Regions from separate parts of the Alteromonas mediterranea DE genome, predicted to be linked through region 2. Evidence: predicted binding sites of a transcription regulator. Region 2 holds the regulator's gene; each other region holds the start of a gene.

Region 1 (13,008 bases), 2.2 Mb from region 2:
GTGGGCTGGCTCACGAGTTGCCCAATACACTTTCAATCCAGCCTCGGTAATTTGACACCCTAACTTGATAAGCGGTAGTACCATATAAACCGCCTTTAAAATTAGCAATATCTCCACGCCAAACTTGCCAACTCGATAAACCAACCAAATAAGCCTTACCGTTTTCAATTATTACTGAAGCTCCGCCACTATCACCAGCAGCGTGCATTCCTTCAAGAGGCAATGCATCAGGCGGCTTATTAAATTTGTATGAGAGCCAGTTTCCTTTTGAAGATTCAATAATGTTTCTAAAATGGTTTAATTCTCGCAATGATTTAGTTTCGAGGTTTTCACCAATTTCTCCGTTACCTGTTGCTCCACGACCAAATACTGTGATCTCTTTACCCGCTTGATCAATGTTTGGGTAGATATCAATTGGTTCACTCGTTGTAACAGGGGAAGATAGCTTTATTAAAGCAATATCACTTCTAGATTCTAAAAACTTCATTAAGGGAGCTGCATCACCTTTAAAGAGAACCTCACCTGGTTCAATATAAAGTGGGTGTATGTGAACCTCTTCTATTTCAAAGACTTTATCGCCAACCCGTAATTTTTTACCTATGTAATTATAAAAAATGGTATGAGCGACTGTCACAACCCATTGAGGTTTTATCAATACCCCATGACCCTCATGAGGTAGATCAATTAAGTATTCGGGTACTTTTTCTAAGACATAATTTCGGGAGGGTATATCGTGCCGTTTCACTACAGCATTACTACTAGTTGCAATGAAAACAGCGAAAAATAAAACCAAAATTTTCATATTACATCCATGTAGATTTAGGGCTAACTAAAAGCTGCCTACCAAGACACCATACTAACACTCGTTTTGCCTGAAATACCACCTAACATTTACTCATGGAGAGGATATTAGACGTCCGCTTTACGTACTTTTCCGCCGTTTAATTACAAATATTCGAACGACTGCTAATGGAACATATGCGACTGTCAGATTTGTTTAAGTCCTATTATTCGAATCTGACAGATCAAGTCGAGACTGATTCAATTGATGCGTGTTAACACCAAGCGATTTTGTCGTACTTTAATTACCACGCGATTCTGTCGTAGTCGCTAATTACCAAGGGAAATTGACGGTTATCTTTAACCGTGTTCTTTAAATGTTTTTTTGTGCATTTGAGGAACGCTAAGGATGATTGTGTTGAATTCCAAAGCTCAATTGACAGTTGATGTCATTGCAAAAGTGGCTGAACGTAAAATTACGATAGCCAATGCCACTAAGCTCCTCAATAAATCCAGACGTACTGTTGAACGTTATTTACAGCGTTACCGAAGCCAAGGGTTACAGTTTATCGTTCACGGAAACACAGGCAGCGAGCCAGTTAATAAAACGCCTGACAGCCTTAAGCAGCAAGTTCAGTCGCTAATCCGCGAGAAATATTATGACCTGAACTTGTTGCACCTCGCCAAGATGCTTGAGACTCACGAACACATTGTTGTTAAGCGCGAGACACTGCGTAAATGGGCACATGATATCCATCATGTAAAACGGGCTAAGCGCAGGCGTAGCCGTGTTCACAAACGCAGAGAGCGAATGGATGCGCCCGGATTAATGCTACAAATGGACGGCAGCACACATCGTTGGTTCGGCGATAAGAAGTCATGTTTAATCGCCATGATTGATGATGCCAATAGCGATATTCATGCTGAGTTCTTTCCGTCAGAAACGACTGAAGGCTGTATGAAAGTCATGCGCTCAGTCGTTGAGAAATACGGTGTATTTAAAACCCTATACGTTGATCGTGCCGGAATATTTGGTGGTCCTAAACGCTGCAACTTCTCCCAGATGCAGCGGGCCTGCGAAGAGTTGGGCATTGAAATCATCTTCGCCAGCTCTCCTCAAGGTAAAGGGCGTATTGAACGTGCCTTCGATACCCTACAGGATAGACTGATACCGGAACTGCGGCTCAGCAATATTACTGACATGACAGGAGCAAACAGCTACTTACAACACGTTTTTATTCCGCAGTTCTGGCGTAAAAATCTGGTTGTAAAAGCAAGAACGCCGGACACTGAATATACGCCTGTATCGCGTCATACTAACCTTGACGATATCTGTACAACAAAGGTCTACCGGAAAATCCGTAACGACCATACGTTTAGTTACAGAAACAAATTCTACTTCATCGAGTCTCCATTGAAGCACTCTATCGCAAAACAAAAAATTGAAATCCGTGCAGGTAAAGATAAGCAGTTTGATGCCTACTTCGCCGGACGAAAGCTACAGGTAACGGAAGTCACTGAGCCTGTTAAGATATCGATGGAGGACAATGATATCCAGACGAAGCTTGAGGTATTAGCTTTGGCTGATAGGCTTGGAAATGTAGCTGAAGCCTCTCGTCTTAGTGGGGTTTCCCGCGAGACCATTTACCGCCATCGTAAGTTGATTAAAAAGGGCGGAACTGAAGCGTTAAAACGTCAGGAAACACCCGCTCTTCATCACAAAAATCGCACAGACAAAGCTATCGAGGAAATCGTCATCGAGTTCTCACTAGCTAATCCACACCTTGGACAGGCGAAAGTGTCTCGGCTGCTTGAGGCTGAAAGAAACGTGATCATACACGCTAGCGGCATCCGCAATATCTGGCTTAGGGAGAGAATGAATACGATCGCATTACGTTTGGCGAAGTCTCAGTCGACATAAAAAGACCTTAATATTTAATAAGTTAAGAAGAGAATTAATCACTTGCGTGATTAATTCTCATGCACATATATAGTGCTGTTGGCGGCGTCAATCTATTATTTTTTTGATTCTCAAAAAGGAGTAGGTTAAGTCTCGACTATTGTTCTGGAATATGACTTGAGGTGCTAGCAAAGCCCTTATTTGCACGGAAAGCGGTGATGTATCAACCCCTACTGCAATATGTTGCGTGCGCCAAATTCCATTCAGGATATATTGTACATCTTTCTGTGAAGCGGTCTGTTTACCTGATTTAGGATGAAGTTCTAAGACCCAGTCGATAGCTAATAGAACAACCCAAGGAGCTGAGATTTCACCTGCTTTTTTCATATTAGGTGTTTGTTGTAAGTATGAAATCAACTCACCAAATAAAGAAATAGTATTGAATTTGCAGATTCTTGATCTGATGGGCATTGCTGCTTCTTCAAAAGTTTTCATTCGCCTGAATCTAACTCCTTACTCAAATTCGCTACATCTCAACCGTAATAATGATGCAACTAGCATAAAGATGAAGTGCAAAAATTGAAAGGTAATGAAACTATTTTCAATCGTACAGATCCCCCTCGTTATCTTTTAGCTTTAGCATTTTCATTTTGACCAATATCAGAAGTAGAAAATCACAAAATTGAATGTCCGTTGTTTGCCTAAAGCAGTCCTCTAATACTCATTTATAAAGAGGTCTGGTTTACGCTTACTTATGCCGAAGAGTCTTAAAAATTTAAAGGGCAGTGGCACACAGTTAACGGGCGTTTTATTTGCGCTTATTCCCATCAGTGATCATTTTGCGAGCTCTAGTGTCTGACTGTTTTATCATATCGTCAATCAGTGACGTTTCAGGCATGTTCTTCCAATATTTTTTGGGCATTGAACTTAGCATGGCGTCTTTTTTGATGCGTGCCGGATTGAAGATGTTAGCGTAATAAGTAAGCCAGTATTTTTCAATATGATCGTTATCTGGAAGCACACTCGAATCAGGGTTGTCTTCTAAAATAAGTGTTTCTGTATCCCAGTGAGCCGCCCGATAAGGCGTGAGTATAGACCATCGCATATTCTTAAAACGGGTTTGAAAGAAGTCGAGCTTTAACTCTAGGCTAAAATGTTCAGGCTCGTACCAAGCGATAAAGTGTTCATTGCCACCGAGGTTAACCTCTCTAAATCTTAAAAACGCGCTCATTTTATACGCGTCTCGCTTTACCGCTTTAGCTAGTGCCATAAGCTGCAATATATCGTCATCAGTTTTTAACCGAACTAGGTTTTTGTTTTCAAACGTAACGCGCCATAACACCCTATAACACAATGCGAAGCGGTGAGCATCGCTATGACACAATGCATATTTGAAAAGCATTAAGACAGATTTAGGAATAGCATGCCTTTTTTGTGGCGTTGTGACCGTAATAGAGGGTTGGCTGTGGCCGAATAGGTCGTCCTGTACTGATTGTGCACTTTGCCAAATGATATTTTCAGGGGGGATAGATTGTGCTAAACACGCTCTTGCAGCCATGCGCCACTCATCAAACCCCGGTACTGAGTTAATTGTAATTGTTTCCATCTCACAGCAACTTCATTTAAGCGCTAAATAGTTCAAACTGCTTCGGCTGCTTGAACTGAAGTTCAAAATTATTACTATCGAGTAAGTGAATATCAGGGGCATAGTCGCCTACGCTAATAAAAGGTTTTAGCTTTTTAAGTGGTAAACGCATTTTAGTCAGATCTATCCAGTTTAGCTTTGTGTGCCGTCTAATCGCCAGAATTTTTTGCACCGTTCGAGCGCCAAGCCCCGGTACTCGTAACAACAGCAATTTGTCCGCCTTATTTAAATCAATCGGAAAGACATGGCGATTGCGTAATGCCCACGCAAGTTTAGGGTCATAATCCATATCAAGCATGTCATCGTGAACAATTTCATCAAGGGTAAACCCATAAAAACGCAACAGCCAATCAGCTTGATAAAGGCGGTGCTCGCGAATTAACGGCGCAGGCTTTAGCGGCAACACTTCAGATGCATCGGGTATTGGCGAGAACGCCGAATAATAAACTCGGCGAAGTTTTTGTTGGTTATAAAGTTTAATGCTGGTCCCTAAAATAACTTTATCATTAGAGTCATCTGCGCCTATGATCATCTGTGTAGACTGCCCACCAGGTGCAAAGCGTGGCAGGCGTTTACCGGTATAGGTTTTATCTGCCTTGTGCTCTGCAATTTTGTCTTTTAGCGTGTTCATTGAGCCATGGATAGCACCGAGATCTTTTTCTGGCGCGTATTTATTTAAAGAGGGTTGAGTCGGCATCTCGACATTAATACTTAACCTATCTGCGTATAAACCAGCTTCTTCTTGTAACTCAGGTGAGGCATTTGGAATGGTTTTGAGGTGTATATACCCTTTAAAACCGTGGTCAAGGCGCAAAGATTTGGCAATACGTACCATACTTTCCATTGTAAGATCGGGTGAGCCTACAATGCCTGAACTAAGAAACAAACCTTCAATGTAGTTGCGCTTGTAAAAATTCAGCGTCAGGTCTACGGTTTCTCTAACGGTGAATCGTGCGCGTCGAACATTGCTAGACACTCTATTTATGCAGTAGTGACAATCGTAGATACAGTAATTAGTCATCAAGATTTTTAGTAAAGAAACACACCGACCATCAGGCGTGAAGCTGTGACATATACCCGAACCGCCGGTAAGCGAACCTATCCCCGTTTTTTCGGTTTTGCCTGCCTTTCGTTTACCCGCCGAACCGCTTGCACAGGAAGCGTCATACTTGGCTGCATCTGAAAGAATTTCGAGTTTTTGTATCAGTTTGTCGTGCATAGCAGATTACTACTTTCTCTAAGCATTTACTTAACATCGGTCAATTTTAAGCGGGATGCTTAAAAGGACCTGTATATTTAGTTTGTGTAGCCATGTGATTTCTGCTCGTTATATCATGTATATATATACAGTACAAATGAGCGTTGGAAGATTTGTGCACTCAATATACGAAATTCAGCTACATTTTCGTATTGAGAAGTTAGAGCGTGTAAGGTTTGATACGAGTAAAAAGCGCTTAATTAAAATAGCCCGGTTTCGCTGACTGTTTCGAATATTTTATTGGAGCAAAGATGAGCCATATAACGGTTAAAGGGGGGGAATCAAAAACCGATGTACTTAGAAAGTTCGTCACGTAGATTAGTATACTTTTCGTTATACGGCGCTTTAAGCGACATATCGTCTATTAACTTAAACAAACGCTTACATTCATTGGTAAGCTTCATTTCTGCTTTATCTTCTTTTATCACTATCTGCAGTAGACACTGAAGTAAATTAAGCGCTACACCCGTATTAACCGGTGCAAAACCTTGTGCTAAGGCAAAGGACGCTTTTGCACGTTCGTAATCTTTTTGCTGATAGTGTTGAATGCCTTCTCGATTAAATTGCTGATAGCTAGCAAGACTTTTCCGTGCATTGTGGGCTTGCGTTTCTAACATATTTGCACTGTTTTGATCGAGCTCGTCGTGACGTGACTCGAGAAATGAAGTTAGCTGCAACGCATCATCAAATTCACCGAGTTTGTACATCACGTTGATACTGTCTGGAATAAAAGCAGTGGGAACCTCGGTGTATTTTTCATCCAGCATGGTTTGTGACGTTGATAAATGCCGCTTCGCGTCAATTAATTTGCCGTCAATGGCGCTAATTCTGGCATTAACAATCGTACCGAAGATATCTACATCAAAGTCCCGGTCCATTTTTTGAAGGTGTTCGTCAAACTTTCCGCGTTGAAGTGTAAGTAGGGCTTCTTGTTGGTATTTATTGCGCTGTTTTTTATCTTCAGCGCACTCAGCTACATCTAATAGACTGCGAATAATACCGCACCAGTGCAGGCTCGTTTTATGAACCGACCGCTTAGACAAATCCCATATAGCTAAACTTGAATTAGCCGCGAGCACTAAGTCATCGTTTAACCTGCCAATTTCGCACGCTTTAAAGTGTCTCGGTAGAGAATAAGGCGAAAGCTTGATAGCTTCTTTAATGGCGTCTAGTGCTTTTTCGCCGTCGTCTAATTTCTGCTGTGCTTGGGCAAGTATGTCATAGGCATCCGCATTAAACCGGTTTCGTTTTAACGTTCGTTTCGCCGTCGTTATTGCTTTGTCGAATTCGTTTAGTTGAAGGTAAGTTTTTGCAATTGCGATCTGTGCCCAAAGCACAGGTTTGCCGTCAATGTAGTCGCTCAATACGTCAAGGGCTTTCTCTGGCTGACCTATACGCCAATAGAGTTCAACCAAAAGTTGCTCGCAGTGCCCTTTGTAATGTGAGGGTGAATCGAGCAAAGACTCGATATGGTCGATTGCACTGTTACATTCACCTTGCTCAATGAGGCTGTACGCCTGTTGCAAAAACTGTCGTTTTTGCCAAGCGCGAATAATCCTGGATTTTAACTGAACCTGAGAGAAGGGCTTAACAAGAAAGTCATCAGGTCGGCGTTCAATAGAGCCTAGCACGATAGGTCGGGCGCTATCAGCGCTTATAAGGATAAAAATAGAAGTAGGGTTAATAAGCCTTCTGGTACGAAGCTCTTCGATTAACTCATACCCACTTTTATTATCTGCTCCTAAATGCAAATCACAGATAATGACATCGAACTTATGTTTTTTGCATAGGGAAACGGCTTGTTCCGCCGATGACTTTGTTACCACGTCACTGGCCCCCATAGAATGCATAAGCCCTTTGAGTAGCAAAAGAAAGGGGCGTTGATCTTCAACAATCAGTACTTGTTTATTGCTAAATTGCATTTCGAATCCATGAATAGGGGCGCTATGGCTTTATTGAAGTATATCTAACTTTAAAAAATAAGCTTAAGAAAAACATTATCTTGCCGACAACATAAGTATACAAATCAAGTAATCAGAATGCATGTCTGTAGACGCTACATCCCAAAATGAGCAAACGCATATTGACCCCAGTATTTATTGGGAGCGCAGCGGTGTGCTTGCGCGTGCATCAACGCAAGGGGCGCTATTTTCACTCTATCTTGCCATGCAGCAACATAGTACAGCAGCGCCCTTTGAGATAGAGGCGGCAGATAGCGAATTATCTCAAAAAGCGGGCATTGATACTGAGCTTACTTCCCTGAGTCACTACCGTCGTTCAAGTCTTGCTGCAAACGAAAGTGAATGGAAAAACATGGACGTAATGTCGGCTTTGGTTGCTGAAGACTTTTCCACGGCGCGACTATATTTAAATATGAATCCGGCACCCTTAGCACAAACCGATGATGCGAAACGGCTGCCTGACGATGTGATAGATAACTGCAGTTTGGCAGCGCAGAAACGTATTAAAAAGCAATATAACAATACGATGAAGGAAGACAACACGCTGCTTTACGATATGCTTGCCGTGAAAGAGACACAAAACCCCGGAAGTAATGCAGATGCTGTTCACACCTCACCATTTGAAAACATCGCTTAGCCGAGCACTGGTTAGTTTACTGCCTATCAACGTACTGAAGCGAATTGTAAAACAGGGCTACTCAATGCGCCAAATACAGCAGGCCTAGTTTTTACCCTGAAGTTTTGTTATATTGCGCGCCGCATTTTTGCACTGGTCTTACGCTCCAATCAGCAAAGGTTAAAATATGTCTAAATATATTGTATGCGCAATGTATAAGTTTGTTGCGCTTGAAAACTATAAAGAAATTCGCCAGCCCCTTCTAGAAGCTATGGAAGCTAACGGTATTAAAGGGACACTTCTTCTAGCCAGCGAAGGTATAAACGGCACGGTATCCGGTACCCGAGAAGGCATAGACGCGCTGTTGGCCTACTTAAACAGCGACGCGCGCATTAACCCCATCTCTTTTAAAGAATCGCTCCACGACGAGCAGCCTTTCTATCGCACGAAAGTAAAGCTTAAAAAAGAAATTGTGACCATGGGTGTAGAGGGCATAGACCCACGCGAAACCGTAGGCACTTACGTTAAGCCAAAAGATTGGAATGCGCTAATTAGCGATCCAGAGGTAACGGTTATCGACACGCGAAACGGCTACGAAATTGAAATTGGTACGTTCAAAAACGCCATCGACCCTAAAACAGAGACTTTCCGCGAATTCCCTGAGTACGTGTCTAAAGAACTCGACCCGTCTAAAAACAAAAAGGTCGCGATGTTTTGCACCGGTGGTATCCGCTGTGAAAAATCTACCGCTTATTTGAAAGAGCAAGGGTTTGAAGAGGTATATCATCTTGAAGGTGGTATTTTGCAATACTTAGACGATGTGCCTAAAGAAGAGTCTATGTGGGAAGGTGATTGCTTTGTTTTTGATAATCGTGTGGCAGTAAACCATGATTTGGAAAAGAGCCATTACGAGCAGTGCTACGCATGTCGACTACCAATTACCGCAGAAGACAAGCAAAGTGATAAATACGAGCCGGGTGTTAGCTGCCCGCATTGCTTCGGCACCCACACTGATGATCAAATTGCACGCTTTAGAGAGCGCGAAAAACAGGTTCAATTAGCCAAAGAGCGCCAACAGGAACACGTGGGTACTGGAGCGCGTTTAACCATGGAACAAAAGCGTAAAGAAAAAGCAGAAGCTCAACGTTTACGCGCACTCAAAGCAAACGAAAATCAGGCATAGACAGCCAGAAAGAAGGGCGTTACACTCGTGTTTATTGCAGTTGATATAAGGAATGCGAGTGAGCACTCAACTTTCAGAATCTAAAATTGAAGAAATTAGGAAGGACTTTAGCTTTTTCGATCGTGATGGCAATGGCCAAATCGATTTGCCGGAGTTCATCGAGCTTCTAACCGTAATTTCACCAAAAACAAAAGCTAGCCACGTACAAGAAGGCTTTAAGCTTATCGATAGTAACGACGATGGTTACATCGACTTTGAAGAGTTTTTGGAGTGGTGGCAAGAAGGGTGGTGGGAATACTAAGCGCTAGCTTGTTTTAACCATCTTTTAATACCGTATGCCCGTGTAATCGTTATTGACGAGTGATTACACCGAAGCAAAAAAACGAGTGACTTTTTAAGCACTCGTTTTTTTATGTCTGCCATTAGTCGGTGAGTATAGTCGATTTAGTTTGAATAAAAGCCTGAAAATCGAACCACCGCGAAGATGCCTTATCTAATTAAACCGGTAAACTAGAAGGGAAAGAGCCCAATAGTTGTTGGTCTTACTCGTCGTCATCCGAGAGCGTTTTGCGTGGTTTGCGTTTCACTGGGACCATACCGATATCTTCACCAGACATGGTATCAACACGCTTTTTAACGTTTGCTTTAACAGGTTTCGCTACGCGCTTTTTGCCATTTTGGGCAGTTGCGCCTTTCGACACTTTTTTCTTAGGCTTGAAACCTTTAAACGAAGCAGAAAATTCGTCGTGCGGGGAACACTCTAAAGCATATTGAAGGTGATTTTTAAGCCCTTCGAAGCTATTCCAATCACGAGGGCCTATTAGTGAGAAAGCTTCGCCTTTTTGCCCCGCGCGTCCGGTACGACCAATACGGTGAATATACTCATCGGCGTTTTTGGGTAGGTCGAAGTTAACTACCAGGCCAACTTTTGACAGATCTAGACCGCGCGAGGCGAGGTCGGTGGTAACTAAAATACTGTGCTGTCCACGAGCAAACGCGCTCATAACCGCTGCACGTTGGCTTTGTAACATGTCACCACGTAGCGCTATGGCTTCTAAGTTTTGTTCGTTAAGCAATGCTGCAATTCTGTCTGTGTCTTCACGGGTCGCAGTAAAAACAATAGCTTGGTTGTAAGTACGATTAGCCAACTCAAACTGTAAAATCTGATCTTTGTTATCAACATTGTCTGCAAAGAAACACTTCTGCTCGATATCGCCATGCTCTGCAGTTGAGTCTCCTACCGCTACGCGTACCGCCCCTTTGGTCAGCTGTGTTGTCATATGCTTAAGCTCAATATTGTCGAGCGTGGCAGAAAACAGCATGGTTTGGCGCTTTCTGTGATCAGCATAGTCGTTGATCATCTTAAGCTGAGCAGAGAAGCCTAAATCTAACATTCGGTCGGCTTCATCAAAAATAAGCAGCTCTAAACCGTTTAGATATACGCTTTTGTCTAAGAGATGGTCGGCAACACGGCCAGCTGTGCCTACAATAATATGAGGGTTACGGCGAAGCGCTTTAACCTGGTCGTTGTAGTTTTCGCCGCCCACAATCAGTGAACACGTTAAGTTCAACCCAGTGCACATTGACTTAGCTTCTATGAAGACTTGTTTCGCAAGTTCCCGCGTGGGCGCTAAAATCAAGGCGCGAGGGTCTTGTCGGCTTAATGCTTTTTGTGCCATTAGCCTGTTGATGGCGGGCACTAGAAAGGCGAAGGTTTTACCTGAACCCGTTTTAGAAGACGCAATAATATCCTTTCCTTGAATAGCAGGAAGCATAGTGCGCTCTTGAATTTCCGTTAGCGTCGAAATATTTTTAGATTCGAGCTTTGAAATAATTTTGTGGTGTACAGGTAAATCAGAAACTAGCAAGAAGGTATAGCCTTTATAAATGAACAGTCGAGCGCATTATCCCTTAATGCAAAACGTATTGAAAGGCTTATCGCAGTGGTTAGTCGATGGGTGAATGCTAGGGGATGATAAAGGCGTACGTACGGCAGCAGTTTTGCTAAATACCGCTTAAGTAACAGGTACGCCTTTTGGTTGGCTTTTTAATTATCTCAGCATTATTTTCTCAAATATTAAAACTGCATTTCGGGCACGCTGTCTGGTGCAACGAGTTTACCACCGGTTTTTTCTTTTATTTCATCAATGGTGACACCAGGTGCACGCTCTTGTAATACAAACGCACCATTTTCAACGCTTAATACCGCTAAGTCGGTAATAATCCGCGTGATACAGTTAACGCCCGTTAGCGGCAGCGTGCACTCCCCAAGCAGTTTAGGGTTACCGTGTTTGTCGGTGTGGGTCATGGTAACAATGATGTTTTTTGCGCCAGCCACTAGGTCCATTGCGCCGCCCATGCCTTTTACTAATTTTCCAGGTATCATCCATGATGCAATATTGCCCGATACATCGACTTCAAATGCGCCTAGCACGGTGAAATCGACATGGCCGCCGCGTATCATTGCGAAGCTTTCTGCGCTACTGAAAATCGATGCCCCGGTGATGGCGGTAACGGTTTCTTTACCCGCATTTATCATGTCTGCGTCTACTTCGCTTTCGGTGGGGTAACGACCCATACCTAATAGCCCGTTTTCTGACTGTAGCATTACGCTAATATCATCCGGTACATAACTTGCCGCAAGGGTAGGGATGCCTATACCTAAATTCACATAGTCGCCATCTTTAAATTCTTGAGCTACGCGCATGGCAATTTGTTCTCTGCTAAGCATTATACTGACTCCTCACTAACTACACGGCGCTCAATTCGTTTTTCAAAAGTCCCTTGAATAACGCGGTTAACATAAATACCAGGAGTATGAATTTCGCTTGGGTTAAGCGTTCCTGGCTCGACAATCTCTTCAGCTTCCACCACGGTAATCTTACCGGCAGTTGCGGCCATAGGATTGAAGTTTTGCGCCGTGTGTCGATATACACAGTTGCCGAACGTATCCGCTTTCCATGCTTTTACGATAGCAAAGTCGCCGGTAATGGCTTCTTCAAGAATATAGGGGCGCCCATTGAATGATTTTACCTCTTTGCCTTCACCTACCGGCGTCCCATAGCCTGTGGCCGTGTAGAAAGCTGGGATACCCGCACCACCTGCACGCATTTTTTCCGCTAGCGTGCCCTGTGGCGTTAACTCTACTTCTAGTTCACCATCAAGTAATTGCTTTTCAAATAGAGCGTTTTCGCCTACGTAAGACGATACCATTTTGGCAATTTGTTTATCTTCTAACAGAAGACCCAAACCGAAGCCATCAACGCCACAATTGTTCGATACTACCGTGAGATTTGAAACACCCAGCGTTTTGATTTGGGCAATTAGCCCCTCAGGTATTCCGCAAAGACCAAACCCACCTGCAATAACGGTCATTCCGTCTTTCAGACCCGCCATTGCGTCTTCATACGACGAAACGACCTTATTAAATCCTGCCATTTATACTCTCCAACCCATTTTGTTAAAAATAAGTATCAACATTGTTGCTTGATTTGTAAAATCGAATTAATCTTTCTATTAATAAATATTATTTATTAATAGCGAGGTCAGAGGGAATAAACGTGGACGTATCCTACCGACAAATGAAAGCGTTTGTAGAAGTGGCGAAATCTTCGACATTTGCTGAAGCTGCAGTTAATTTACACCTTACTCAGCCAGCACTGTCT
Region 2 (6,069 bases):
TGCCCTACGCTTATGCCGTTATAGATTTTGTTCCAGATACGCGTAAGCAGCCTGTCGCCAAACCGGATAAGGCCCTCGCGATAGTCTGCAGCAATCTCGGTAATGTATGACTGGGCGCACGCTTTTGCTTTGTCGTGAGATACTTTTTTGCTTCTAGATTCCTCGGCAATGGCGCGGCGTACGGCATCAGACCCCAATACGCTATTATTGAGCTCTTGACGCTCTAATAGCGTAGGGCCCGTCATACTTTGGCGCTTTCTCTGAAAATGCGTACTGGCAACCCGAACGAGCTTATGAGCGATACTCTGATCGCTACCGTGTTGGTTAGACATGGCGCGCGCCGAAACGGCCTTAGAGTAATTGATAAAGTTGTCACGGCCTAAAAACAGCACGATGAATAACTTGCGCAACCAGCTGGGTGCAGCCTTATCAGCAATAAGGTCGCTCAGTCCCGGGTTACCGCGGCCTGGTGCTCTGCCCCATGTCACATAAACCGGCACAACTTGTAAATCGAGATTCTCATGGTCTCTGTGCAGGTGGAAAAGGTCTGTAAAGACTTCTTCAATTCCCGTGTCTTTTGCCGACGAGCGGAAAAGCGGTTGTGTTTTTCGCAAAAACAACGTCGATGAATACTCTCTCCCTGCCAACGTTAAGGTCTTAGTTGGGCTGGGTAAGTCTAGAGCTTGGGTCGACATTCTCAATGAAAGTTGGTCTGTCACTGAGTTGGTGGGAAGTAGATAAACGATAGGTTTGCTTTTATCTATTCCTAATTCGGTTTCAACGTTAACTGGAATACTATGGGCTTTAACCAGTAACTTTACAGGATAATGAAATACCGACAAAAGGGCTTTTCGCATCCACGACATGAACTATGTAATCCTATGAAATAAAAACAAGGGGAGTGTAACACAATCGCGTCACAATCTCGCGATAAGCCAATATCATTGCTTTACTTGCTGTAATGACTCCATGTATTTGAACAAGTTCAAAAACAAAAAGGTATTTAAGATAGTGGCGCGCTTATCAAGCGGCTGCGATTTATGCTTCTGCTAGCTCGATAAGAGCAAGGTATACGCTCTTCATCAACTACAATAAGCAAAAGACGCGCTAAGTGCTTGTTATTTGGTTTTAGGTGTATATACTTACAGGAACTGTATGAACAGACAGGTCTTTTATGCGCCCACTCACAGCTCGACAAACTGAAGTTTTAGAACTTATTAAAACAACCATGCAAGAAACGGGAATGCCGCCTACGCGTGCTGAAATTGCCCGTCAGCTTGGTTTCCGTTCTGCCAACGCCGCGGAAGAACACTTGAAAGCCTTGGCGCGTAAAGGCGTGATTGAAATTTTGCCGGGTACGTCGCGAGGTATAAAGCTCAATATTCCTCTGGACAATGAAGCTGAAGAGGAAGAAGGCCTGCCTTTAATTGGGCGTGTAGCTGCTGGAGAGCCTATTTTAGCTCAAGAGCACGTTGAGTCTCATTACAAGGTAGACCCAGCCCTATTCCAACCTCAAGCAGACTTTTTACTTCGTGTAAACGGTATGAGTATGAAAGACATTGGCATTTTAGACGGTGATCTGCTAGCTGTGCATCGCACGACTGATGTACATAATGGACAAGTGGTGGTAGCTCGAGTTGATGAAGATGTTACTGTGAAGCGTCTAGAAAAACGCGGTCGCGAGGTATTACTTCATGCTGAAAATGAAGAGTTTTCACCGATAAAAGTTGACCTTGCAAATGAGCCCTTCGCAATCGAAGGTATTGCAGTAGGCGTTATACGAAACGCTGATTGGATGTAAGGTTTTAGCTTCTTTGATCAAAAGCGGTGCATTAGCCGCTTTTTTTGTGCCTTTTACTCCCCGTTTTTGTTCTGCTTTAAGCAAATTAGGTTTGAATATCCTATTCCTACTAGAAATCCTTGAATCCACTATTGTGCGGTAGATTTCTCTTTATTTCGTCCATGAATACCTCCCGCGACAGCTATTACAAAATATAAGCACTGTTTAAAACTGTCGTTCAAGGTGGATTAACTTGTCTATTTAATAGCAAGTTAATGTAACATCGACGTTGTCTCCACGTTCAAAATGGGCGTTTGATTTACTGCGCGTTTGCACATTCTAAAGCTTACTTCCTGCACACCTCATCTTATGCTGACTTTTAACCAAATGATTAAATATTAACCACTTCGTTAAGTTTTTAATAGAAAAGACTAGACGGCACGACATTATTGCGCAATTCTTATACAGAGATTAACAAAATAATAACAATGACTCTAAATTTGTTTTACAAGTTGAGGTTATGGGTCAATCGTTCGCAATTCATTTGGTAGGGTTAGCGCAAAACAAGATAGCGCCTTTAGCCGTACCATTCCGGAGGTGCTGAGTGAAACAACTAACGACCGTATTGGCAAGGTGGTGCGCAAGCCTACCATTTTTGCTTTTCTCTTCATTGATTTTCGCGCAAGAAGCAAGTGAAGAAATCTCTTCACTTAATTTACGACGCGGTGCTACCGACATTAGTGGTCAGGTTTACGACCTCCATATGTTGATGTTCTTCATTTGTGTTGGCATTGCGGTGGTCGTGTTTGGCGTGATGTTCGCGTCTATGTATCTACATAGAAAGTCTCGTGGCGCTAAGCCCGCTAACTTTCATGAAAATGTAAAAGTAGAAATCGCGTGGACCGTTATCCCTTTCCTTATTCTCGTTTTTATGGCGGTACCGGCTGCAAATACGCTAATCGCGATGGAAGATACCACTGAACCCGATATGACAGTGTTGGTCACAGGGTCGCAATGGAAGTGGCATTATAAATATATGGACAGTGACGTGGAGTTCTACTCGCTTCTTGCCACACAAAGAGAGCAGATTGAAAACAAGTTTCAGAAAACCGATAACTACTTACTTGAGGTTGACCGTCCACTAGTGATACCTACGGGCAAAAAAATACGATTTCTTATTACCTCTGACGACGTTATTCATTCGTGGTGGGTTCCAGATTTTGCCGTTAAGAAAGATGCCAACCCTGGATTTATTAACGAGTCATGGGCCAATGTAAATGAGCCCGGCATTTATCGCGGACAGTGTGCTGAATTGTGCGGAAAAGATCACGGTTATATGCCCGTTGTGGTTATTGCCAAAGAGCCCGCTGAGTTTGATAAGTGGATGAGTGAACAAGAAGCAATGGTTCGTCAGGCAAAAGAAGAGGAGCAGCGTCTCCTTTCTATGAATATGTCGATGGACGAGTTAATGCAAGAAGGTGAGCGTGTTTATAACGCGACTTGCGCAGCATGTCACATGCCAAACGGTGAAGGTCTCCCTGGCGTGTTTCCAGCACTCAAAGGCAGCAAAATGGCCAAAGAAGATCAGCAAGGCCATATCGACATTGTGCTTCACGGTAAGTCAGGCACGGCCATGCAAGCCTTTGGCAAAATGTTAAGTCTTAAAGAAATAGCAGCTGTTGTTACCTACGAGCGAAATGCGTGGGGTAACAACACCGGTGACATGGTTCAGGCTAAAGATGTCAACGCTGTTGCGAACGGAAACTAGGAGCAGATCATGAGCAAAGCAACTGAAGTTATTTCGCCAGATACCTCTGCGCAACACGATGATCATGAGCATCACGACCATATTCCAAAGGGGGTTACCCGTTGGTTGTTTACCACTAACCACAAGGACATAGGCACACTCTATCTATGGTTCGCCTTTATCATGTTCTTAGTGGGCGGTGCGATGGCAATGGTTATCCGGGCTGAACTGTTTCAGCCTGGCTTACAAATTGTTGAACCAAATTTCTTTAACCAAATGACCACAGTGCATGGGCTTATCATGGTTTTTGGCGCGGTAATGCCTGCTTTTACCGGGCTTGCTAACTGGTTAATCCCCATGATGATAGGTGCGCCAGATATGGCATTGCCTCGCATGAATAACTGGAGTTTCTGGATCCTGCCCGGCGCGTTTCTCATACTGTTGAGCTCGCTGTTCATGGAAGGCGGTGGCCCAGCATTTGGCTGGACGTTCTATGCGCCACTTTCCACAACATATAGCGGCGATTCTACAGCGCTGTTTGTGTTTTCGGTTCACATAATGGGCATTTCATCCATTATGGGGGCGATTAACGTTATTGTGACGATTTTCAATATGCGTGCCCCTGGCATGACCTGGATGAAAATGCCGCTATTTGTGTGGACATGGCTAATCACTGCATTCCTTCTTATTGCCGTTATGCCAGTGCTAGCAGGCGCGGTAACCATGGTATTGACCGATAAATTCTTTGGAACAAGCTTCTTTGATGCAGCAGGTGGCGGTGACCCCGTCATGTTCCAGCACATTTTTTGGTTCTTCGGTCACCCTGAAGTGTACATAATGATATTGCCGGCCTTTGGTATTATCTCGCAAATTGTTCCTACTTTTTCCCGTAAAAAGCTATTTGGTTATGCTTCTATGGTTTATGCAACCGCGTCCATTGCGCTGTTGTCATTTGTCGTTTGGGCTCACCACATGTTTACCACGGGCATGCCAGTTTATATGGAAATGTTTTTCATGTTTGCCACCATGCTGATTTCGGTGCCAACTGGCGTAAAAGTGTTTAACTGGGTGGCCACTATGTGGCGTGGCTCGCTAAGTTTTGAAATGCCGATGATGTTTGCGATTGCCTTTATCGTGCTTTTCACCATAGGCGGGTTATCGGGACTTATGCTTGCGATAACGCCAGTTGACTTCCAATACCACGATACCTACTTCGTAGTGGCTCACTTTCACTATGTACTTGTGACAGGGGCCGTCTTTTCCATCATGGCAGCCGTTTACTATTGGCTACCTAAATGGACCGGCAAAATGTACGACACTACATTGGCAAAATGGCATTTCTGGTGTTCCCTCGTGTCGGTGAATGTTTTGTTTTTCCCTATGCACTTTGTAGGTTTAGCGGGTATGCCACGTCGTATTCCAGATTATGCTTTACAGTTCGCCGATTTTAACAAGTGGATAAGCTTGGGCGGCTTCGCATTTGGTTTATCTCAACTTATCTTCCTCGCATTGCTTATTAAGGCTTGCAAAAAGCAGGGAGAAGGCGTGTCAGCGCAGGTATGGGACGGCGCTGAAGGTCTTGAGTGGGAAATTCCATCACCTGCTCCTTACCACACGTTCGAAACCCCACCTGTTGTTAAATAAGGGCTTAGGTTGGGCGTGTTATACGTGAGACATGGCCTGTGTGAGTAAGGAAATTCACACACCACAGACGGTAGGGATGTTGGGGCGCTTATCATAGCGTTTAACAGTCCTTACCTTTGAATTTACTCGGAGGTAGCGTGATGTCACAACAAAGTACAAACAACAAAATGGTGATCAAGCTTATCGCCATTGTTATCGGCATGTTTGGCTTCGGCTTCGCACTTGTTCCTCTTTACGATGTGTTTTGTGATGTAACGGGAATTAACGGCAAAACTGAAGGGACTGCAGCAGTTTATCAATCGGTTGAAATTGATACGTCCAGAACAGTGACCGTCGAGTTTATTACCCGCACAAATACCGGCATGCCGTGGGAGTTTCGCGCCGAGACGAAGCGTGTGAAAGTTCACCCCGGTGAGCTCAACACGGTGTCGTTTTACGTTCGAAACCCAGCCTCTAGCAATATTGTGGCTCAAGCCATTCCTTCTGTATCACCAGGCATGGCAGCACTTTATTTAAATAAGACGGAATGCTTCTGTTTTAACCAGCAGCCTTTGTCCGCAGGTAGCGAAGCCTACATGCCTATGCAGTTTTATGTAGACCCTCAGTTACCTGAAGATATTACCTTTTTTACTTTGCAGTACACACTCTATGACGTCACAGCGCGAGCAAGTGACCTAACGACAACACCGAATCCCTTTATGGCTTCGACACCGTCGACCGGTGAATAGGCACAAGGGATAAGGAGAAAAAAATGCAGCCCGAAATTCAAAAAGATGAATACCAAAAATACTATGTACCCGCGCAAAGCCCTTGGCCCATTGTTGGTGCTATCGCATTATTTCTTATCGCCGTGGGGGCAGGAAACTATGTTGTAGAAGCCACAAAAGGGGAAACTGGC
Region 3 (13,008 bases), 240 kb from region 2:
GGTTTTGCCGGTTTTTTTACTCGTATACCACGCCATCTCTTTAATCGTATAGCCTCTATTAGGGAAGTGCTCTGCGAAACCTAACGGAACAAGATACTCGGGCTTTGTGCCTAATTCGGCAATATCGGCTTTATTAAAATGATCATAGTGTATATGAGAATAAACCACAGCATCGGTTTGTGCGAGTTTGTCTTCACCTACCTCAGCGGGTTCGTTGCGGCTGAACCCCTCCGCCAATCGAAAAGCCCAATTAACGGGCCAATCAAACTGCCCAAACACAGGGTCGATAAGTATTTGCTCACCACTTGCGGTGTTAAGTAAAAAACTAGCGTGCCCTAACCAGGTAACGTTAAAGCCGGTGTGCGAGTTCACTGTCGGGTTGTTGCCAACGAACTGACAATTTTGCATGTCGCTTTCACATTCAATATCGGCAGACGCTGGGTAGCAATCTTCAGTACACGTGACAGGATAAGCCATGAAGCTGTCGTACATATTACTAAATCTATCCTCGTACCCGCTTTCATCGGTGTAAACGACTATCGCATTGCTATCATCAACTCTTGTTATTCGATTAGGTGTTGCACACCCAGCTAGCATGCAGATTGATATAAAAAAGATGGCGATATACTGCTTCACGTGCTTTAGTCCCTTAATTCTTCGCTCATAAAAGCTTTGTGACGGAAGTCCACAGTCTAAACAGTAAGTTGCAATTCACCACCCATTATTTGTAACAAGCCAATAAGAAGGTATCGTTGAGTGTAATTGAGTGGAAGAGTGAGTAGTGACGACTTGTCTATTTAGATAGTTGATTTGCAGAAAGCACTTTTAAAATTGTCTACCAATATACTTTCGCTTTACCCTTATTTTTAAGCAACAAGATACTCGACATGAAATTTAGGCCAAAAAAAAGCCGCTCGAAGAGCGGCTTTTTTCAAATACGTCAGCGATTACGCTTCAGCAATGATGATCACTTTAATTGAAGTGATAACGTCAGAGTGAAGTTGTAAGTCGATGTCATACTCACCAGTCTCACGAAGAGTACCAGTAGGTAGTTTAACTTCTGCTTTTTGTACTTCAACGCCAGCTGCAGTGATTGCATCAGCGATGTCACGAGTACCAACAGAGCCAAATAGTTTACCTTCGTCACCAGCAGGAGCTGCGATTGTAACTTCAGCAAGCTCAGCAACTTTTTCAGCGCGTGCGTTTGCAGCAGCTAGTTGCTCAGCGATCTTCGCTTCAAGTTCAGCACGACGTGCTTCGAACTTTTCAACGTTGTCTTTAGTTGCAGGAACCGCTTTACCCTGTGGGAAAAGGAAGTTACGAGCGTAACCAGACTTAACAGTCACTTGGTCGCCCAGGCCGCCAAGGTTGGCGATTTTATCTAGTAGGATGATATTCATCTTAGCTAACCCTTATATTCGCCAAATTACTTGTGTGAATCAGTGTACGGAAGCAACGCAAGAAAACGTGCGCGCTTGATCGCAGAAGACAGCTGACGCTGATATTTTGCGCTTGTACCAGTAATACGGCTAGGGACAATTTTACCGCTCTCAGTGATGTAGTTCTTAAGAGTAGCGATATCTTTGTAATCAATCTCAGTCACACCTTCTGCAGTGAAACGGCAGAACTTACGACGTCTGAAAAAACGAGCCATGGGTGATCTCCTTAAGCGTTGTCTTCAGTGGTTTCAGTTTTCTTTTCTGCGCGTTCTTGGCGAGGTGCAGAATCGTCACGACGCTCACGACGAGGCTCTTCTTTCATCATTGGAGAAGGCTCAGTCACAGCAGTCTTAGTGCGCATTACCATGTTACGTAGGATCACGTCGTTGAAACGGAAAGCATTTTCCAGTTCGTCAACAGCTTCTGCAGTCGCTTCAGCGTTGATTAGTACGTAGTGGGCTTTGTGCAGCTTTTCAATTGGGTAAGCCAGTTGACGACGGCCCCAATCTTCTAAACGATGAACTTGACCACCGTCTTGCTTAAGAATTGTAGTATAACGCTCGATCATACCAGGTACTTGTTCACTCTGATCAGGGTGAACCATAAATACGATTTCGTAATGACGCATTATAGCTCCTTACGGTTGTAGCCTCGACAGTACAGCCGACTGTATGGAGACAAGGAACGAGTTAGGTTGGCTGTAAGGGCGCGCATTATACGTGCACTGGCGCAATTGCACAAGTGTTAATCAACCAGTGCGTTTTCAGGCTTAGCTTTCGAAAATATTTGAAGAAACGGTTTGCAAGGGGAAACGCAGCGTGAATTCCGTACCATTGTAGTCAGAATTAACCCCCAACGTACCCTTGTGGGCTTTTGCTATCTCTGACGCTATAAATAAACCTAATCCTAAACCTTCATTCTGCCTATTGCTTTCTTTACGCCAAAACGGTTGAAATAAACGAGCCTTAGATTCATCAGAAATGGGCGTGCCGCTGTTTTGTACACTAAGAATGAAATCGTTGCTATTGGTTAGAACCTTCACGTAAACAGGGTATGACATATCGCCATGAATTAACGCGTTTTTTAATAGGTTAGATAGTAATTGGCAAATCCGTTTGTCATCACAAATTAACGGGCGCGTTATATCAACATGAATACGTATTGAGCTTTTGGGGTAAGCGGTGGCCAACTCTTCTACGGTATAATTTATCTGCTGACTAAGGTTATTAGATACTGCTAATTTGACCGGTAAGCCCTGCCCTACTCTGGTGTGCGTAAAATCCATCGTATCTTCTATCAAGCGCGACATTCTCTGCACGCTATTTTTCATGCGAGATACCGCTTTAAAAACCGGTACTTGTACCGTACTTGCAACCTCACTGTCTTTGATTAGGTCATCTAGAAAGCTTATACCAATTTGAATAGAAGACAGAGGCGTGCGGATATCGTGGCCTAGAATGGCGATATACTGCTCTTGCAGACGAGCCATATTTTTTGCGTCACTAAGCTGCGTAAGCGTTTGCTCAATATGATCGTTCAACAATATTTGATTGGATATCAGTTTCGCAAAAGCACTGACTTGGCCGTGAACCGCCTCGGTTCGCAGCTCACGGGGCTCAGGGTCTAGCCCACATAATGTGCCAAAGAATTCACCTTTCGCATCGTAAAGAGGATAGGAGAAATAGCTTTCAAACCCGTACATAATAGGAATAGGGTTTTCACGATATTCATTATCTGCAGACGCATGATTGATGACAATTTCTTTTCTGTTTGCCCGAACCGTTCGACAAAATGTGGTTTCTATTTCTAATTCATCGCCAGGCGACAGCCCAAACTCAGCATTGTCTAATACTGAGCACATAGTCCACGCCTCTTCAGTTACTCTGGCTACACAGATAAACCGTAAACGAAGCGTACTGGCTAAGATTTCCATAATATGCGGTATTGCTTCAATTGCGTTTATAGCTTGAATATCGCGCTGAATTGCTTCGTTCATTGCCATTACCTTTAAAGAAGTCCTTTTTATGGAATACGGTCAAGATTCAAGCCCGCCCCTATATACTTAATTTCCTCAGCTTACATAAGCATTCTGAAGCGTAACGTGTAAATGTGACAAGTTCACACAGCCTAGACTAAAGTATAATACGCTACCTTCGGACTAAATTTAACCTAAACATTCCCCTTAATACTGTTTATTTATACAGTTAAATGCTGTACAGTTTTTATGTCTTTAACTAATGGGGGACCTACCATGGCCATTACCACACAATATGTTGTTACGCACAAAGGGGTAGAGAAATTGGTAACTACCGATAAAAAAGAGGCTGATCAGTACGACAAAATGCTCGATGCAGCAGACAACTTAGCTGATTACATTCAGGCTAAAGGTATCAAATTAGACGATAGCACTGTGGAAGAGCTCACTATTATGCTGTCGAAGAACAAAGATAAAATTAGCAAAATCTTTAAAGGCGCAACGGCAGAAAGCGTGTTAGAAGATGAGAGCGCCGAAGTGGTAAAGCTTCAAGCTAATGGCTAACATTCCTTAAGCTAACTTGCCTAACACGTCGTTATAATGAGCAAATAACAAGAGCAAGCGCCGCTTTGCCCAAATGCTATTTGATACAATTGTGATTTGATAGCATTACTTCAAAGCGGTAACTTGCTTTTAGTACAAGTGAGCGCATCGTTTGCTTTTGCAATATATAACAACAAAGACCTAGGTTGGGCTTAGCGTGAATATAATAAATAATAAGAGCGCTCTTACTCAGTGTAAAAGCGCCATTGAAGTTAGTCATGTAAACTTTGCGTATTCGAAAGAAAGCACTCCGATACTCAATATTGAAAAATGGCAAGTATCACGCGGTGAGCATGTGTTTCTTTCCGGCCCGTCTGGTAGCGGAAAAAGTACGTTACTGAATTTACTTTGTGGCACCCTTACTCCAACGGCAGGCAGCATTGCCTTGCTAGGACAGCCGTTCTCGTCTTTATCTAATCGACAAAGAGACAAGTTTAGAGCACGTAATATTGGTGTGGTATTTCAGCAGTTCAATCTCATCCCCTACCTCTCGGTTGCACAAAACATTAGCGCAGCCGCGTATTTCTCAGGTAAAGGCAATAGTAGCCAAAAGGTTCTGGCTAATACCTGTGAGTTACTTGATAGGTTACAGCTACCTTCCCATGTTTTACATGCCAAAGCTGATGCACTAAGTATTGGACAGCAGCAGCGTGTGGCAATAGCCCGTGCGCTTATCAATAGTCCTCAACTATTAATTGTGGACGAGCCAACATCAGCGCTTGATGCAGATGCCCGTGACAGTTTTATGGCATTACTGAAAGAGGTCGCTAGTGACAGCACCATGATATTTGTAAGTCATGATAACGCGATGGAACGCTATTTTGACCGCCATTTTCGTATTTCTGAACTAAGCCTCCCATCAACGACACAACCACCGCACGCAGTAAAGCATACAAGCAAACCTAAGCAGGAGAGCCTGTAATGCTAAGCACTATTGCCATCGAAAGCTTGAAACGCAGAAAAACAACCGCGTTACTCACCCTTTTAAGCATAACCATTAGCATTAGCTTACTGCTGTGTGTAGATATTGTTCGCAGCCAAGTAAAAACAAGCTTTACACGCACCGTTTCTGGCGTTGACCTAATTGTTGGCGCCCCAAGCGGCCAGTTGAATTTATTGCTGTCTTCAGTGTTCAATATCGGTACGCCTACTAAAGGTATTGATTACAAAAGTGTGGCGTCGCTAAAATCGAATAAACAGGTTTCTTGGCTAATTCCCCTCTCATTAGGTGACACTCACCGAGGGTTCAGAGTTATAGGAACGACAAACCGCTTTTTTGAACACTTTAAATACGGTGACAAGCAAGCTTTAGCCCTGACAGAAGGGCGTGTATTTGAGCAGCCTTTATCTACCGTTGTAGGCGCTGATGTTGCGGATTCACTAGGCTACACGGTTGGCGATAAGATAATTGTTTCTCACGGCCTTGGAAGTGTCTCTTTTAATAACCATGACGATCACCCTTTTATTATTTCAGGTATCCTCGAGAAAACGGGAACGCCAGTAGATAAAGCGGTGTATGTCACATTACAAGGGTTAGAGAAAGCCCATTCAGGCCCTAAGTCTGCGCATACATCACGGTTACGTAAAAAAACGGCTTTTCTTAACGGTCACAGCACAAATGAACATGAACATGAACATGAACATGAACATGAACATGAACATGAACATGAAGAGCCTACTCAAGACAATTATGATAGTGACGCATTTACACCTGAATCTGTGTCTGTCGTCATGCTAGGACTGAAAAACCGCGCAGCCGCATTACAACTGCAATATCAAATTAATCAGAGTAAAAAAGAGCCACTAATGGCAATTTTACCTGGTATGGCACTGGCTGAATTGTGGCAGATAATGGGAAATGTAGAGGCCTTGCTATTAGGTTTGTCAGGTTTAATAGTGATTTGCGCCCTTATTGGCCTGGCAACCATGCTGTTAGCAACAATGCGAGAGCGCTATCAGGAGATTGCCGTATTGCGTACAATTGGCGCTGGCCCGTTTACTCTACTGTTACTGATCCAGCTAGAAGCAATGCTACTCACTATTGTTAGCGCAGCATTAAGCATCGCACTGGTTGCCGTATTAATGAGCATGTTCAAACCTTGGCTAAGCAGTACGTACGGGTTATTTTTATCAAGCCCACTATTTAGTCAAAGCAGTGTCATCATAGTATTGCTCATATTAGGCTGTACCTACTTGGTGTCGTTGTTCCCAGCCATCGCAGCTTACAAGCGGGGCCTGCACGCTGGGCTTAACAGTAATTAGTCACGACATTAGAAAGGGAGAAGTTACTCTCCCTCTTTCTCGTTTGTACTAAAACGAAGAATTAGCTCGTGAACTTGATTTACAGTAGCACGCAAGTCGTGACTCGCCGCCAATGAGGCCTCTGAAGAACGCTGTGTTTCCGAGGCGCCATCGGCAACTTCAACTAGCTGCTGATTGATATGTTCTGCTACCGTGCTTTGCTCTTCAACCGCCGACGACATTTCAACCGTAGCATCAGCTATCCCTTTCACCGCGCTGTTTATCTCAAATAGCGCCCCACGGGTCTCTTCAACAATAGCGCTGCCGTGTTCAGCCGATGTTAACCCTTCATTCGAGACACGTACGGCTCGCTCAGAGCGTTCTGCTAATTCATTAATAATATTGTGAATTTTGTCTGTAGATTCCCGGGTTTTTGAGGCTAGCGTTCTGACTTCATCGGCAACTACAGCAAAGCCTCTGCCTTGCTCACCGGCTCTTGCGGCTTCAATAGCAGCATTCAGCGCTAGTAAATTGGTTTGTTCTGCAATTGTAGAGATGATATTGGCTGCTTCGCCAATATCACTGGTGGACTGAGCAAGCTCAGTTACCGTTGTTGAAATTGACTCTACGGCTTCACGCAGCGCAACAATTGCCTGCATTGCCTGCTCGGCTTTTTCATTCCCCGTTGCCACGTTTTCCGCCGCAGACCGAGCACTTATAGCATTACTTTCCACCCGCTCTGCCACTTCTTGAATGGCTTGACTCATTTGTGTAACTGCCGATGCAATTTGCTGTGTTGCTTGGTTTTGCTGAACCACCGCTGCGCTTGTGCTTTCTGCTTGTTGGTGGGTGGTATTAGCGATATTTTCTAGACTTGCTGATGCATCTTTAATTCTCGTTAATGCCGTTCTGTTGCGTGCCAGTTCGCAGGCAAGCGCAAGCTTGGCTTGCGCAATATGCGTGGCGTCGTCATAGTAGGTTTGGGCCACGGTATCGTTTGCGTAACTTTTAGGGCTCAAAGAAAGCAGCGCATTCCAGTCTTTTTTACCTTTCGCTTGTTGAACAGTGACTAAAACTAACGTACCGACAAACGCAATGCCCGCAGCAGCTAAGCCATGAGTTAACCCAAGCGCGACAACTAAAAGCGCACTTATTAACAACGAGGGCGCCATATGCATAAGCATTTGCGTAAAACGCGATGTGGCAGATACCGCAGACTTTCCTTGTTGCAACCTCGCGTAAATGCCCGATGCTCGCCTTGTCTCCGCATTTGAAGCAGGAACCCTAACAGACTCATAGCCCACTATCGTCGCTCCTTCGTAAACAGGCGTTACGAAAGCAGAAACCCAGTAATGGTCGCCATTTTTTCTTCTATTTTTAACCAAGCCTAACCAGCTTTGGCCAGACTCTAATGTACGCCACATTTCCTTAAACACTGGCGATGGCATATCTGGATGTCTTATTATATTGTGATTTTTGCCGATTAGTTCATCTCTACTGAACCCACTTACTTCAACAAACTCGTCGTTACAATGCTGTATAACTCCGCGCTTGTCGGTAGAGGAAATAAGTCGATGGTGAGTAGGAAACTTGTATTCTTTTTGAGTAACCGGCTGGTTGTTTCTCATGCAGTGCTTTCTCCGTTATGCAAAGCGTTCGTCCGTCAAAGCGTACGATCATCGCTTTCCCCTAAGACTAGAACATAAACATCTGCTGTCTAGTGAAATGGAAAAAATTAGGGAATTTTATACTTTATCAGAGAGTTAGAAAAGCGATTTATACTTTAGGCTATAGGGAGTATCACCGATACTTTTGTTCCCTTCCCTTCTTCACTGGCAATAATAATTTTTCCGTTGTGCTGTTCAACAATTGTCATTGAGATAGACATGCCTAAGCCAGTGCCCTCCCCCGGCGGTTTAGTGGTAAAAAAAGGCGTAAAAATTTTGCTCAGCGTTTCTTTAGACATCCCCTCGCCTTCGTCATCTATAACAAGAATGACGTTCTGCTCATCTCTTTCTACCTTCAACGTTATGCCTTTGCCTTGTGGTGTAGCATATATGGCATTAGTTAAGAAATTCATGAGAACTTGCTGAATCTGCCCTGAGTTACCGTTAAAGAAAACGTCTTCTTTTGGCACTTCGAAAACCACATTATTGCGATAACGATGTAAGTTGTTAGTAAGTTTAATAACCGTGTTCATCGCTTCAATAGCGCTTATCTGGGTATGTTTACCAGAACCGGGGTAAGAGAAGCTGCGTAAGGCTTTAACAATTTCTATGATGCGTTCTATCCCTTCATGGGATTCATCGAACATTTGGGCTATTTCTATTGCGCTGTCTTTAAGCGAAAAACGCTTTTCAAGCGCTGTAAATTGTTCTTCTATCTCACCACCTGCCCGGGTACACAAGTTGCCAATTTCTTCAAGCGCACGTTGGTAATCGTTAAAAATGTCTTTCGCAACCACCGTATTACTTCGTACATAGCCAATAGGGTTGTTAATCTCGTGAGCAATACCTGCGGCAAGTTGCCCTAACATTGCCATTTTATCTGCACTGACTAATCGCTCTTCCAAGAAGTCACGATCTTTTTTGACGTTGCTTAGTTCAAGCTGACGATTATCTAACTCGCTTTTCTTATTTTGGTATCGAGAGGTAATATTGAGATAGTATTTAGTGGTATCTAAAACGTAGAGTGTTTCTTCTTCAAGGTTATCATCGTTAGTAAGTAGCACCAGCCACGTATATTCACCCTGTGACATTTCATGCATAAAGTGAAGTAACCGTGCCTCTTTGTGCGTATCAGGACGTATGACTGCGCTTACGCACCAGTGGGAATAGCTTTCTCGTAAATCTAACGGCGTCTCATCTAAAATTAACTTTGCAAGGTCATGAGAGGTTATCCAACCTTGGCCATTGGCAAGAACTCGATCATCATCGCCTATCGATAATTCGCCGTCCTTAACGGTGAAAGCTTTACCACAATAAGCGCCGCTAAACTCAACCGCCGATTCAAGCGCTGAAAAAATATAACTTACGCCAGATTTTGCTTGGGTTAGCTGAGAAGCGGTGCGGTTTAAGTAAAGCAGTTCGCGCTCACGCTGCTTAGAGTCGTTCAATGCTTTTCTGAGCGCTTGATTTGCAAGGTAAGCGTCTTGAGAATATGTTTCTAGAAAGGATTCGGCATTTTTACGCGCAATCTTTTGGCGCTTTAACTGGCGCTCTAAAGAGTTCACGCGGGCTTCAAGCGCTAAAATACGTTCGTGTTCTGTTGAACTTGGTATCTCACTCACTAAGCAGCCTCAAGATTCACGCGTCACACATTGTGTGACGCCGCTTAAATTTACAGGGCCCGATAATACTTAACGGGCGTTAATTTATCAGTCGGTCAAGCAATGTCATAACCCGTTCGCTTGCTTGTTCCATTTCTATGAGCTTAGCATCAGCTTCAGCATTGTTCCCATTTTGCTTAGCTTGCACTGCCGCTATACCGCTACTGTGCACCTTCGCGTGGGGAATATCGATTTCTCTGAATGCGGCTGTTTGACCGATCGCTGTACTTGCATTGCCACTGTACCACTTGCCTAGCCGACAGTTTACGTGGTCACTAAATTCCGCTGCTGTTTTACTGCTATAACCGCACATCACTGCGTAAACGTCTGATTTCCATACAACATGGTCTAGTTTTACCGTTTGGATAAAGGTAGCCATAGCTCCTTCACTGATTGTAGATTTCATACTATCGCAATGTTGAACCATGCTTTCATAGCTACCGTTAAGCTGGTTAATACCAGTTTCTAACTGCTCGTTATTGCCCCGCAGCTCATTCACACCAGAAACAGCCTTGGACGTAGATTGAATAATTCCGTTTACAAGCTCAGAAACTTCCGTGGCGGATTTGTTCGTTTCCGTTGCTAGTGCGCGAACCTCATCGGCAACAACACTAAACCCTCGCCCAGCGTCACCTGCGCGGGCAGCCTCTATGGCGGCATTGAGAGCCAGCAAGTTGGTTTGATCAGAAATACTCGTAATTGTGGTAACAAACTTGTTGATGTTATCAGCAGTAGTGGAAAGGCCGGAAATACGCTCGCTCATGCTCCCCATCTGTACATTTAGGCCACTCATATCAGAAACAATTTTATTTAATGTCGACGCTGACTCACTGAATAGTTCATTGATATTAACGATGGACTGGCTCTCAGCGTTGATGCGTTCGTAGGAATGCAGAACCGTTTCTCGAACCCCTTCTAGCTGGCCCAGTGCATCGATTAAGCACTTCACTACCACCGATTCAGTTACCGACACTTGCTGATTAGTCGCCGTTTCAATAGCAGAATGTAAATCGCTGTTTTCAGTCTCAAGCAGCTCAACTCTCTTTAGAGCCTCTTCAAGTTTCACTTCTAGTTGACGAACTTCAGCGTCTTTTTCTTCGTATTTACTGCGAGATACAAACATGTGTAGTTACCGGTAGATTTTTTATAGAATTATTTTTACCAGACTAACAGATGTTAATACCTCTTAACCATTAGTCTGAAGTAGCGTTGTATTATAAGTATCGGAAAAAAAACAAAAAACTAGAGTATTAATTAGGTAAAACTTAAATACACTAGTTTTTAGGCAGTATAAGCTTCTATCTGCGCTTTTCACTAGGCACCTTAATCAATTCAACGACGTTTTGGCACTAGCCTGAAAAACCAGACTCTTAGCGCATTTTTGGCATAAATCGCACTCACATTAGGAATTACACAGAATGCTTTTAGAAACACTGCTTCCCATGTTCGCGCTTTTAGGACTTGCAACGCTTCTTCAAACATTAAGCGGGTTTGGCTTTGGACTTATGGTGGTGTCTAGCTTTACCTTGTTTAATATTTTACCGCTTACTGCTACCACCTTCGTAGTATGCTTCCTTAGTCTGTTCAATTCCGTTAGCTTGGTTGCCCGAAATATAGACCATATAAACAAGCGTGCTTTCACCCTATTACTTGTGAGCGGCATTCCGTTTATGGCAGTAGGATATGCATTACTTGAGTACCTTTCTGCTGGCATGACTACATGGCTAAACCTATTGCTTGGCGTAGCTATTTTAAGTTGCTGCGGCCTTCTTTTAGTAAAAAGAAAGCAGGCAACGCCGTCTGAGCGAGCTTATGGTTTTTCTATAGCAGGTGCGCTAGGCGGCCTACTCGGCGGGCTTTTTTCTACGTTTGGACCACCTGTTGTTTTTCAGTGTTACCGGCAAGCATGGTCTATAAACGAAATTAGATTTACGCTATTGGCAGTATTTAGCGTCACTTCTCTTATTCGACTTGCTATAGTGCCACTAGGCACCCTCCCATCTAGCGAAGTGGTTATTTCTGCTTTATGCGCAGTTCCCGTAATCCTTGTTTTTACTCGAATAGGTCGGCTGTTGGCGGTGAGAGTTCCCGCGGCAACTGTAAGGCTTTTAGCCCTAACCATGTTGGCAATGAGCGGCGTAACGCTTATCGTGCAAAACGTTAAAATTTAAACCTTACTAGGCTATTTATAGAAGCCACCACTTCCACACATAATTGTTAGTTTATTTCTTCATGGGCGTGGCTGTGTGAATGGGTGTGTAAATGGTCTTTATCATCTCTACACGGCTCACCGGGCAGCTCAAACTCAATCGTGGTATGAGATAAACCAAACGGGGTCAGCCGCTCATTAACTTCCTGCTTTAAAGCTCGCAACTTTTCATTGTCTATTAAGCAATTAATTACCACATGAGCAGTGAGAACGTGTTGCTCGCCATCTAAAGACCAAAAGTGCACGTGATGTATTTCTTCAACGTGTTTAATTGATAATAGCTGCTTACTTATGGCATTACGTGTCGCCAAATCAGGCACTCCCTGAAGAAATAGCGACATAGTTTGCACCACATACCTGATGACGTTAATCAGTATGAAGAGGGTAAATCCGATAGATAAAATAGGGTCGAGGATGGGCCAATTTACAAAATGAAGTACAATAGCAACGATAAGAACAGCTACCCATCCCATGGCATCTTCGATGAGATGCCAGTTAAGCACCTTTTCATTCGTTGAATGCCCGCCGTGAAGCTTGTAGGCAGCAAGGCCATTTACCAAAATACCGAGTACGGCTAAGCCCATCATACCCTCAGTAACAGGCATTTCTGGGTTAACTAGTCGAGGAATAGCTTCAGAAAGTATCCACACAGCACCAACGATTAAAATGACACCATTTATCATGGCCCCCATTAGGCTCAAGCGTTTGAAACCGTAAGTGTACTTTTCAGTGGATGCCTTCTTACCTAGTTTACTTAAATACCACGCTAAGCCTATAGATAAGGTATCACCTAAGTCATGCACCGCATCGGCCATAATAGCTACGCTATTAGTTAACCACCCGCCAATAAATTCAATAATGGTGAAAGTAAAGTTAAGCCAAAAAGCCCAGCCTATACGCGTAGAGTCAGCGTTCTCTAAATCATGGCTGTGCGAGTGAGGATTATCGCGAGCGCTATGGTGGTGATGCATAATGAAGATCCACAAGTTGGGCCTGAATCAGAGCATACCTGAAGACTAAAATTCTGCGAATAGAAACTTTTACACAGCTTGTTAACAAGTGCGTTAACCCTTTTGTAAATGCTGCGTGAACACACTTACCAAAAATCTATACTTCGGTATAAGAAAACAAATAAACCATTGTATTAAAACAAAAATAAAATTTAACAGCGCATTTTTCAGCTTAAGTAGAATGTTAAATTTATGAGAACAGT

What was found. Region 2 encodes LexA, which represses DNA repair genes until DNA is damaged. Its sites were predicted from a motif close to TACTGTATNNNNATACAGTA; they were not measured.
Region 1: a site for LexA is predicted at 5,658-5,677, ahead of MADE_RS09895 (putative DNA modification/repair radical SAM protein). Genes of this name have one in related genera too.
Region 3: a site for LexA is predicted at 3,626-3,645, ahead of MADE_RS18375 (YebG family protein). Genes of this name have one in related genera too.

What each region holds. Positions count from the first base shown of each region.
Region 1 is NC_011138.3:2,215,515-2,228,522, forward strand. It holds gene MADE_RS09875 (S1 family peptidase) at 11-802, opposite strand; gene MADE_RS09880 (ISNCY family transposase) at 1,190-2,701, shown strand; gene MADE_RS09885 (hypothetical protein) at 2,789-3,175, opposite strand; gene MADE_RS09890 (TIGR03915 family putative DNA repair protein) at 3,489-4,286, opposite strand; gene MADE_RS09895 (putative DNA modification/repair radical SAM protein) at 4,303-5,544, opposite strand; gene MADE_RS09900 (tetratricopeptide repeat-containing response regulator) at 5,865-7,505, opposite strand; gene MADE_RS09905 (VC2046/SO_2500 family protein) at 7,627-8,181, shown strand; gene trhO (oxygen-dependent tRNA uridine(34) hydroxylase TrhO) at 8,348-9,343, shown strand; gene MADE_RS09915 (EF-hand domain-containing protein) at 9,396-9,644, shown strand; gene MADE_RS09920 (DEAD/DEAH box helicase) at 9,886-11,211, opposite strand; gene MADE_RS09925 (CoA transferase subunit B) at 11,421-12,074, opposite strand; gene MADE_RS09930 (CoA transferase subunit A) at 12,074-12,781, opposite strand; gene MADE_RS09935 (LysR family transcriptional regulator) at 12,904-13,008, shown strand, end outside.
Region 2 is NC_011138.3:4,382,933-4,389,001, reverse strand. It holds partial or broken gene plsB (glycerol-3-phosphate 1-O-acyltransferase PlsB) at 1-866, opposite strand, end outside; gene lexA (transcriptional repressor LexA) at 1,175-1,801, shown strand; gene coxB (cytochrome c oxidase subunit II) at 2,385-3,548, shown strand; gene ctaD (cytochrome c oxidase subunit I) at 3,558-5,171, shown strand; gene MADE_RS19480 (cytochrome c oxidase assembly protein) at 5,312-5,899, shown strand; partial or broken gene MADE_RS19475 (cytochrome c oxidase subunit 3) at 5,923-6,069, shown strand, end outside.
Region 3 is NC_011138.3:4,137,918-4,150,925, forward strand. It holds gene MADE_RS18350 (MBL fold metallo-hydrolase) at 1-597, opposite strand, end outside; gene rplI (50S ribosomal protein L9) at 948-1,400, opposite strand; gene rpsR (30S ribosomal protein S18) at 1,427-1,654, opposite strand; gene rpsF (30S ribosomal protein S6) at 1,666-2,067, opposite strand; gene MADE_RS18370 (GAF domain-containing sensor histidine kinase) at 2,209-3,435, opposite strand; gene MADE_RS18375 (YebG family protein) at 3,691-3,978, shown strand; gene MADE_RS18380 (ABC transporter ATP-binding protein) at 4,175-4,939, shown strand; gene MADE_RS18385 (ABC transporter permease) at 4,939-6,279, shown strand; gene MADE_RS18390 (methyl-accepting chemotaxis protein) at 6,303-7,886, opposite strand; gene MADE_RS18395 (sensor histidine kinase) at 8,042-9,547, opposite strand; gene MADE_RS18400 (methyl-accepting chemotaxis protein) at 9,627-10,709, opposite strand; gene MADE_RS18405 (sulfite exporter TauE/SafE family protein) at 11,005-11,757, shown strand; gene MADE_RS18410 (cation diffusion facilitator family transporter) at 11,804-12,766, opposite strand.